One region of the Mesorhizobium sp. B1-1-7 genome, then DNA from elsewhere that is predicted to be linked to it. Evidence: predicted binding sites of a transcription regulator. Region 1 holds the regulator's gene; each other region holds the start of a gene.

What was found. The regulator PhoB, encoded in region 1, activates phosphate uptake and scavenging genes when phosphate is short. The targets are predictions, from matches to a motif close to TGTCATNNANCTGTCAT.
Region 2: phnC (phosphonate ABC transporter ATP-binding protein) is a predicted target of PhoB. The motif match lies at 1,950-1,966, and genes of this name have one in related genera.
Region 3: FJ978_RS27025 (esterase-like activity of phytase family protein) is a predicted target of PhoB. The motif match lies at 1,908-1,924, and genes of this name have one in related genera.

What each region holds. Positions count from the first base shown of each region.
Region 1 is NZ_VFWQ01000010.1:252,564-255,838, reverse strand. Features, by position in the region: gene pstA (phosphate ABC transporter permease PstA) at 1-96, shown strand, start outside; gene pstB (phosphate ABC transporter ATP-binding protein PstB) at 93-896, shown strand; gene phoU (phosphate signaling complex protein PhoU) at 920-1,627, shown strand; gene phoB (phosphate regulon transcriptional regulator PhoB) at 1,644-2,333, shown strand; gene FJ978_RS19215 (ROK family protein) at 2,652-3,275, opposite strand, start outside.
Region 2 is NZ_VFWQ01000003.1:435,943-439,217, reverse strand. Features, by position in the region: gene phnD (phosphonate ABC transporter substrate-binding protein) at 3-911, opposite strand; gene phnC (phosphonate ABC transporter ATP-binding protein) at 1,013-1,870, opposite strand; gene FJ978_RS06895 (DUF1868 domain-containing protein) at 2,005-2,715, opposite strand; gene FJ978_RS06890 (DapH/DapD/GlmU-related protein) at 2,799-3,275, opposite strand, start outside.
Region 3 is NZ_VFWQ01000019.1:5,164-8,438, forward strand. Features, by position in the region: gene FJ978_RS27020 (L,D-transpeptidase) at 1-220, shown strand, start outside; gene FJ978_RS27025 (esterase-like activity of phytase family protein) at 310-1,800, opposite strand; gene FJ978_RS27030 (FAD-dependent oxidoreductase) at 2,101-3,275, shown strand, end outside.

The sequences.
Region 1 (3,275 bases):
CAACTGGCTTGGACCGGCGCACTCATAATTACATTGACGGTTCTCGCGCTCAGCATCTTTGCGCGCAGCCTGACCGGACGCAGAGAGGACAAATGAGCCAGATGTTGTCTCCAGACATGACGATCGCCGCCGAGGCAGCCGCCAAGGCAAAGATCGAGGTCAAGAACCTCAATTTCTACTACGGCCAGTCGAAGGCGCTGAAGGACATCACGCTGTCGCTGCCCGAACGCAGCGTCACCGCCTTCATCGGCCCTTCGGGCTGCGGAAAGTCGACGCTGCTGCGCGTCTTCAACCGCATCTACGAGCTCTATCCCAGGCAGACCGCCGAGGGCCAGGTGCTGCTCGACGGCAAGAACGTTCTCGACCGTTCGCAGGACCTCAACCTGTTGCGCACCAAGATCGGCATGGTGTTCCAGAAGCCGACGCCGTTCCCGATGTCGATCTATGAGAACATCGCCTTCGGCGTCAGGCTCTACGAGAAGATCAGCAAGGCCGAGATGGACGGCCGCGTCGAACAGGCGCTGAAGCGCGCAGCACTCTGGACCGAGGTCAAGGACAAGCTCAATGCCAGCGGCCTCAGCCTTTCGGGCGGCCAGCAGCAGCGGCTCTGCATTGCCCGTACCGTGGCGGTGAAGCCGGAAGTCATCCTGCTCGACGAGCCGGCCTCGGCGCTCGATCCGCTGTCGACCGCCAAGATCGAGGAGCTGATCGACGAATTGCAGGCCGACTACACGATCGTCATCGTCACCCACAACATGCAGCAGGCGGCGCGCGTATCGAAGCAGACGGCCTTCATGTATCTGGGCGAACTGGTCGAGTTCGACAAGACGGAGAAGATCTTCACGTCGCCCCGCGAGAAGCGGACGCAGGACTACATCACCGGCCGCTTCGGCTGATCACGCATACGAGGACCAGGATCATGGCCGAACACACGGTTGCAGCCTTCGATGAAGATCTCGGACAGATCAGCAGGCTGATCAGCGACATGGGCGACCTCGCCGGCTCGATGGTCGGCGGTGCCACCAAGGCGCTGCTGAACTCCGACAATGCGCTCGCCCAACGCGTCGTCTCCGATGACGCGATCATGGATGCGCGCCAGCGCGAGCTGGACGACCGCGCCATCACGCTGATCGCCAAGCGCCAGCCGATGGCCGACGATCTGCGCCATGTCGTCGGCTCGATCCGCATGGCCGGCGATCTCGAACGCATCGGCGACCTTGCCAAGAACATCGCCAAGCGCGTCGGCACGGTCGGGCTCTCCGCCACGCCGCGCGACCTGTCGCACTCCATCGACGCGATGGCGCAGCTGGTGCTGATCCAGGTTCAAGGTGTCATCGAGGAATATGCGGCGCGTGATGCCGCGGCACTGGCGAAGCTGCGCGCCGACGACGAGCGTATCGACGTGAAATACACCTCGGTGTTCCGCGAACTGCTGACCTACATGATGGAAGATCCGCGCAACATCACCGCCTGCACGCATCTTCTGTTCTGTGCCAAGAACCTCGAACGCATCGGCGACCACGTGACCAACATCGCCGAGAATGCGTATTATGTGCTGACCGGCACGCAGCTGCCCGCCAATCGCCCGAAGCAGGACGAAACCGCGATGTCGGCGCCGGCGGCATAGCAGGGGTGACCAGCCGATGATCGCGCCACGCATCATGGTGGTGGAGGATGAGGAGCCGCTAGGGGTGCTGCTCCGCTACAATCTGGAATCGGAAGGCTACCAGGTCGAGGTGGTGACGCGCGGCGACGAGGCGGAGATCCGCCTGCAGGAGAACGTGCCCGACCTTCTGGTGCTCGACTGGATGGTGCCGGCGGTGTCCGGCATCGAACTCTGCCGGCGCCTGCGAATGCGGCCCGAGACCGAGCGGCTGCCGATCATCATGCTGACCGCGCGGGGCGAAGAAAGCGACCGCGTGCGTGGGCTCTCCACGGGCGCCGACGACTATCTGGTCAAGCCGTTCTCGACGCCGGAGTTCATGGCCCGCGTCAAGGCGCTGCTGCGCCGCGCCAAGCCTGAAGTGCTGTCCAGCGTGCTCAAGGTCGGCGATATCGTGCTCGACCGCGAATCGCACCGCGTCTACCGCAAGAAGAGCGAGATCCGGCTCGGGCCGACCGAGTTCCGCCTGCTCGAATTCATGATGCGCCATCCCGGCCGCGTGTTCTCGCGCAGCCAGCTGCTCGACAATGTCTGGGGCGAGACGATCTACATCGACGAGCGCACCGTCGACGTGCATGTCGGCCGGCTGCGCAAGGCGGTCAACAATGGCCGCATGCCGGATGTGATTCGCACCATTCGCGGGGCAGGGTACGCCATCCGCGAAGATTAGGTTCTTCGGCGCGGAAGGTTAGACAGTCGGATTTCGTGCTTAAGCCGGATCGCTTTACCTTGGCGATTCGCGAAAACGTCCATTGCTTCGTCATCCACGGGCGGAGCAAGAAGCGAAGCGACGCGGCATAGACCCGAGGATCCATGCCGCGACTTCGAAGCGTTGCCTCGGTGCGGAATTCTGCTCCGCTGCACTCCGTGGCCAAGGTCGCGGCATGGATTCCAGGGTCTCCGCGACGGAGCTTCGCTCCTGCTCCGCCCAGGGATGACGAAGTCGTGAGGCTTTGTCCAACCCACGGATGTTACGATGGCTTCGATTTCACGCCACGTTCTTCCCAGCCGCGCCTGCTCTCGCCTGCACGCCCGGCGCGAATATTTCCTGATCGACGAAGGTCAGAGCGCGCATGGCGCAGCCTTCGCGGATCAGCGGCAGTTCGTTAGGCTCGGTGTCGAAGGAGATCGATTTCGAGTGCTGGCCGCCGGCGGTCTGTGCAATCGCCTCGCGCAAGGCCGGCTCGATCAGGTCGAAGGCGGCGGCGCTGACGCCGACCATGGCGACCGGGGCGGGATCGATCAGCGCGAACAGGCTGCCCAGGCCATAGCCCAGCGCCTCGCCGGCCTTGCGATAGGCCTGGCGCTCCGGCCCGTCCTTGTCGCGCGCCGAAGCCGCCAGCGCCCGCATGTCGGCGTCGCTGACGTCGATCGGTTCGGTGTCCTCGCCAAGCTGTCTCGCGTTGCGCCAGATGGCGTAGTTGCCGGCATAGGCCTCGACGCAGCCGCGCCGTCCGCAGCGGCAGAGCGCGCCGCCTGGGCGGTGGATCATGTGGCCGAACTCGCCGCCCGAGGAATGGGTGCCGGTGAACAGTTCGCCCTTCAGCACCAGGCCCATGCCGATGCCATGCGACAGCAGAATGGCGATGAAGTCGTCGCGGTAGCGCTCGGG
Region 2 (3,275 bases), on a different contig from region 1:
CGTTAGCCGCCGATGGCTGCCTTACGGGCTTCGACGATGACGTTGTAGAAGTCCGCCTTCACCGGAACGTAGCCGGTAAAATCGCCACCTTCGACGCCTTCGAAGCAAGCCTTGTCCTTCTTGGGCAGGTCGGTGAAGAAGGCGGTCAGCTTGGCGGTCATGTCGTCGCCGAGCGCGGTGCGCACGACCAGCGGGCCGTTCGGAATCAGGCCCGAGCGCCAGACTTCGACGAAGTCGTTGGGGTCGACGGCGCCCTTGGCGACTTCCTTGTGGAAGGTGCCCGAAGTGTAGCCGTTCTTGAAGTCGCCGATGCCCGAGGAATCGTCCACGGCGACGTCGACCTTGCCGTCACGCACGGCCAGGACGTTGTTCTCGTGGCCGCCGTTGAACTGGGTCGAAGCGAAGAAGGTCTCGTTCGAAGCGCCGGTGTCCTTCGGGATCTGGGTCAGCGGGATCAGGTAGCCCGAGGTCGAATCCGGATCGGCGTAGCCGAGCTTCTTGCCCTTGGCCGACTTGATGTCGGTGATACCGGAGGACTTGAGTGCCAGGCCGATCGAATAATAGCCGGTGGCGCCGTCGGTCTGCTGGGTGGTGAGGATCGGGGTAACCGCCTTCGGGTCCTTAAGGGCGACGCTGGCGTAGCCGGAAGCGCCGAGTTCGGCGAAATCGAGCGTACCGCCGAGCAGGCCTTGGATGACGCCGTCATAGTCGGCGGCCGGGAACAGCGAGACCTTTTCGAAACCGAATTCGGCCTTCAAATGGTCGGCCAGGCACTGGTAGTTGCGCAGCCGGTCGGTCTCGTTCTCGCCACCGAGAATGCCGACGCGGAATTCCTTCATATCGGCGGCGTGGGCCATGCTGGTGGCCACGGCGAGCACCGAAACGGCGCTGAGAACCATCTTCCTGAACATTGATATCTCTCCTGTAGGTTCCGGCCCCGCGCCGGCAGCGTTATCGATTTTGACAGGTGCCCTTGACGCGGGCGGACGATCCGAGCCGCTCTTTCTTGAACTCAGTAAGCTGGGAATGCAGGTTCGAGCGGTCCGGCGGATGCGGCGATCTTTCGCTTGAAGGCAACGCTGGTGGAGGTGATGGCCTCCGAAATCTCGCCACCATTGCTGTCGGCGCCGTAGACGAGGCGGACGGCCTCGCGGTCGAGCTCTTCCGGCGCGCCATCGAAGACGACCTTGCCGGCCGCCATGCCGATGATGCGGTTGCAATAGGTGCGGGCGGTATCCAGCGTGTGGAGGTTGGTGACGACCGTGATGCCTTCGCGCAGATTGATGTCCTGCAGCGAATCCATCACCACCTTGGCATTGAGCGGGTCGAGCGAGGCGATCGGCTCGTCGGCGAGGATCACCCTGGGCTGCTGCATCATGGCGCGGGCGATGGCGACGCGCTGCTGCTGTCCGCCCGATAGCGTTCCGGCGGGCTGCAGTGCGGTGCGGGCGATGTCGAGCCGTTCGAGGGCGGCGACGGCCTCGGCGCATTCGGCGCGGGAGAACATGCCGAAAAGGTTCGATATCGTCGAACGGTGGTTCAGCTTGCCGAGCAGCACATTGGTCAGCACGTCGAGGCGCGGCACCAGGTTGAACTGCTGGAAGATCATGGCGCAGTCGCGCTGCCAGCGCCGCAGCGGCGAGCCGCGCAACTGGGAGACTTCGGCGCCGTCAAAAAAAATCGACCCCTGGCTGGGATCGATGAGACGGTTGATCATGCGAAGAAGGGTCGATTTACCGGCACCGGAACGGCCGATGACGCCGACCATCTGACCCTGCGGGATCGAGATGTTGATATCGCTGACAGCGGTGTTCTTGCCAAATCGTCGGGTGACGCCGCGGATTTCGAGCGTGGCTGAGGTTGCTGGCATGGGCAGGTTCCCGTCAGGACCATGTTGATTGTCAGGCTTCTCGCCTAACGCAGCCACATGAACCTGCCGTGTCGCCTGGATGTCAGTTTTGTTACGCTCCACAGGCGCTGCGTCATGCGCCCGTTTCCGCGCGATCAGCCGAGCACTTGCAATTCCTCGAAATGCTCCATGTCGCGGAAGCTGCAGAATGCGGGCGGCTTGATCTCGATGACCGGCGCCTGGCGCGCGAAAAGCGCCAGGCAATCGTCGAACAGCGTCTGCCACGCGGCCGCCCTGTCGTCGGCAAGACGCTGGATCTGATAGGCGAGGGTGATGTGGAAGACGTAAGCGTCGTGATCGGGGTGCCGGTACCCGAACGGGACCGCCAGCGCATCGCGCCATTGACGCATGATGCGCACGTCGTCGTCGGTCGCGCCGGCAACGGTGAGGCCGCTCGGCACGATTTCGACCACCCTGATGTTGAATGGGCCGAAGCCCCGGAAATCCTTCAGCCGTTCCAGATAGAGGCGGGTCATGGCCTCGATGCTGGTGTCGAGCGGTACGTCCTGGGGCCAGTAGGGCAAGCGGCGGCGATACTCGATGACGCCCTGGAATAGCGTCATGTGCAGGCTGGAGATGGGGGTGAAGGCCAACCGGTCGGCGTCAGGCATCGCCAGCATCTTCTCGCGCACCGCAAGCACCACGCCCTGCGACGGCGAGCCGCCGACCAGATGGCTGACGACGGTGTTGCCGGGCTCGATCAGGAAGTTGCCCGACGTGTCGTAGCGCGTGCCGAGATGCGCCGGGGTGGTAGGATTGGAGCCGGCAAAGAATCCGGCGAGCGAGGGGCTGATTGTGTCGGGCATGGCGATCTCCCTGGGAAGATGGCGTCCTGTCCGAGTCGTGTGTCAAGGGTATGAACGAGTTCCCATGACGACGATGTGAGGAGCTATCCCTCGTATTTCTCCAGGAAGGCTTCGGCAGACAGTTCCCGGAAATCATCGAGTGAAGCGCGCAGCCTGGCATGATCCCAATCCCACCAGGCGAGTGCCTGATAGCGCTCCGCCGTTCGGCGGTCGAAGCGCTCGCGGATCGGTTTTGCCGGCACGCCGGCGACGATGGTGTAGGGGGCGACATCCTTGGACACGACGGCTCCAGCGCCAACCGCTGCGCCATCGCCGACGGTGACGCCGGGCAGGACGGTCGAGCCATGGCCGAGCCAGGTGTCGTGGCCGATGGTGACGCGCTTGGCGCGACGCTCCGCGAAGAATTCGCTCTCATGCTCGGCGTCGTCCCAATAGTCGGAGGCGCGGTAGGTGAAGTGGTGCAATGTCGGCCGCCAGGTCGGGTGGTTGGTGGCGTTGAGGCGCACGCTTGCGGCGATGTTGGCAAACTTGCCGATCGTCGCGCACCAGACGGCGCAGTC
Region 3 (3,275 bases), on a different contig from region 1:
CGGCACGCCGGAGTGGGATTCCATCGGCAAGAACGCGTCGTCCGGCTGTGTGCGCTTCATGAATCAGGACATCATCGACCTCTACAGCCGCGTCAACGGTCCTGCCCAGGTCTTCGTGCGTCCCAATCTGTCGGCCGCCGGCAAGATCATGGCCGTGTCGAGCAGGACAGCCGAGCCGATCGATGCTGGCGTGCCGAAGGACGCGGAGATGTTGAAGTAGGCGCCTTCGCGGGTCCCTGGCAGGGCTGATTCATTCGATCGTGGCAGGTCAAGCGGGCGCGTCAGGCGCGCCCGCTTGCATGGGTATCGCTACTTCTTGGCGAGGCCGGGCAGCGTCACTTGATAGACCAGGAACATGGTGTCGACATTGGCGCCGTCGTCGGCTTTGTAGGGCGCGCCGACCTGGAAACCGTCCTGGGCCAGGAAGTCGTTGTCATTGGCGACGAACAGGAAATAGTCGTCCGGCAGCTTCGGATCGAGCACGCTTGCCAGCGACATCGCTTCCCATTTTTCAGAGAGGTTGTCGTGATCGTTCGGCGCGCCATTGTGCAGGCCGAAGCGGCCGAGCTGGGCATTGTCGTTGATGTCGATGAACGGCGTCAGCTTGGCCGGTGTCACCGATGGATCGAGCACGCCCTTTGGCGCTACCGGCTTGTCCTTGTCGAAATCCGTGCCGGCGATGTCGGTGGCGGCGGAGACGTCGACGATGCTGATTTCGCGGTAGAGCGAGGTATCGCCCTTCAGGCCCTGGCCGTTGCCGCTGTCGCGCGCCAACATCAGGAAGGATGTGTCCGACAACGCCACGATCTCGCTTTGCGCGGCGACCTTGGTCTTGCCCTTGGCATCCTTGAACACCGGCAGCGGCACGACATACTCATGCGCCAGTTTCAGGTGGGCGAGATCGGACGCGTCATAAACCAAGGCTCTGGTGTTCCGCCGCGTCGCAGGAGAATCGCCGCCATCCTGCCGGGTCGCCGACTGCAGCACGGCGATCAGGAACTTGCCGTCCGGCGTCATCGCCATGCCTTCGAGGCCCTGGTTGTTCTGGCGGCCGGTTTCCGGATCCTTGGGATCGGGCTCGGCGGCACCGGGGCCGGGATTGTCGGAGGAGAAGTTCGGTGTCCCCTTGCGCATCGGCACCAGGGCAGCCGGCGGCTGGGTCGCCGACATCAGGCGGCCTTGCGCGGAGAAACGGTAGATGTTGGGGCCATATTCGTCGGAGATGAACATCGAGCCGTCGGGCAGTCGCACGATCGCTTCGTTGTCGAGGGCGAGCTTGCCGTTGGTGGCGGCGGGCAGCATCGGCAAGTCGCCGGCGGCGGCGCGCACGTCCGACAGCGGATCGAGGCCGGTGGCGTCGGCACCCTTGTCGTCGGTGAGCAGCATGCTGTCGGCAAGCGTCGCCTTGACGCTGGTCTGTTCCTGGCCGGTAGCTGGGGCGGCGCTCGGCGCGACGGGGATAAACTCGATGCCGATCGTGTTGAGGCGCGGGCGATAGTCGGTGGTGCCGGCGACATTGTAGCCGCGGTCGGGCAACAGCCAGAGCGAGCCCTTGTAGCCGGCAGCGTCATGCGTCCAGCCCGATGTGTCGATCGACATGCCGGAGCCCGAACCGAAGGTTTCGCCGAACTTGTCGCGCTGGGCGGCCGGGATGCGGCCGACGCCGACGAGGCCCTTGTTGACGGGGCCCTTGTTGACGAGGCCGCCGACAGTCGCGGTGCCGTCGGCAAGCGCTGGCGTCAAGGCGGTGAACAAGGCCAGCGCGACGCCAAGCGACGCGGTTCGGTGCAGGTGTTTCATGGACAATCCTCTTTGTGACGAAGCGTGCCGGAACGGCCGAAAGCTGAAGGAGGCGTCACCTCGATGATGCCGCGCGCGCCTCCCCGAGAGCGATCTACGGCGTGAACATGATGCTTGCGTGACAGTGGCGGCGTGGGTCCGCCGGCTTGTTCGCGTACCAACAAAGAAACGCATTCGCGCGACCGAATTGATGGCGCTTTGCCACGCGGAGTTTCGCCCAGTGCGGCAAGTCGACGGCGCGCACTGGACACATATGTCTAGTACGTCTATGGTGCCGACCTCGAACAGGGGAGGGAAGCCTTGAAGTCGCACTACCGCGCAGTCGTCATTGGAGGTGGCGTGGTCGGCGCCTCGGTGCTCTACCATCTGACGCGGTTCGGCTGGTCGGATGTGGCGCTGATCGAGCGTGCCGAATTGACCGCCGGTTCGACCTGGCATGCGGCGGCCGGCTTCCATGCGCTCAACGCCGATCCCAATGTCGCGGCGCTGCAGGACTACACGATCAACCTCTACCGCGAGATCGAAGCCGAATCCGGCCAGAACATCGGCCTGCACATGACCGGCGGCGTCAATATCGCCAGCGATCCCCAGCGCTGGGAGTGGCTGAAATCGGCCTGGGCGGTGTTCCAATCGGTCGGCATCGAGACCGCCCGGCTGGTGAGCCCGCAAGAGATCAGAGAACTCTGCCCGATCGTCGATGTCTCCGGCGTGCTCGGCGGACTGCACGATTCCAACGAAGGCCATCTCGACCCCTACGGCACCACCCATGCCTATACTGGCGCGGCGAAGAAGCGCGGCGCCGAAATCATCCTGCGCAACCGAGTCGTCGAGTTGAAGCCGCGCGCCGACGGAAGCTGGGATGTCATCACCGAGCAGGGCACCATCGTCGCCGAGCATGTCGTCAACGCCGGCGGGCTATGGGCAAAGCAGCTCGGCCGCATGGCCGGCGTCGACCTGCCGGTGACGCCGATGGAGCATCACTATTTCATCACCGAGGACATTCCCGAGATCGCGGCACTCGACCGGGAGATCGGTATCGCCGTCGATCTCGACGGCTTTTCCTACCTGCGCCAGGAACGCAAGGGCGTGCTGCTCGGTGTCTACGAGCAGAACCCGAAGCACTGGAACATGGATGGGGCGCCGTGGGACTACGGCATCGAGCTCATCCCGGAAGACATCGACCGCATCAGCCCGGAACTCGCCAAGGCGCATGAGCGCTTTCCGTGCCTGGCGACGGCCGGCATCCGCAAATGGGTCAATGGCGCCTTCACCTTCACGCCGGATGGCAATCCGATCGTCGGGCCGGTGCGCGGTCTCAAGAATTATTGGGTCGCCTGCGGCGTCATGGCCGGCTTCAGCCAGGGCGGCGGCGTCGGCAAGTCGCTGGCCGAATGGATGATTTTCGGCGAGCCGCAGGCGGATATTTTCGGCATGGACATCGCCCGCTACGGCGCCTTCGCCGCCAACCGCGAATA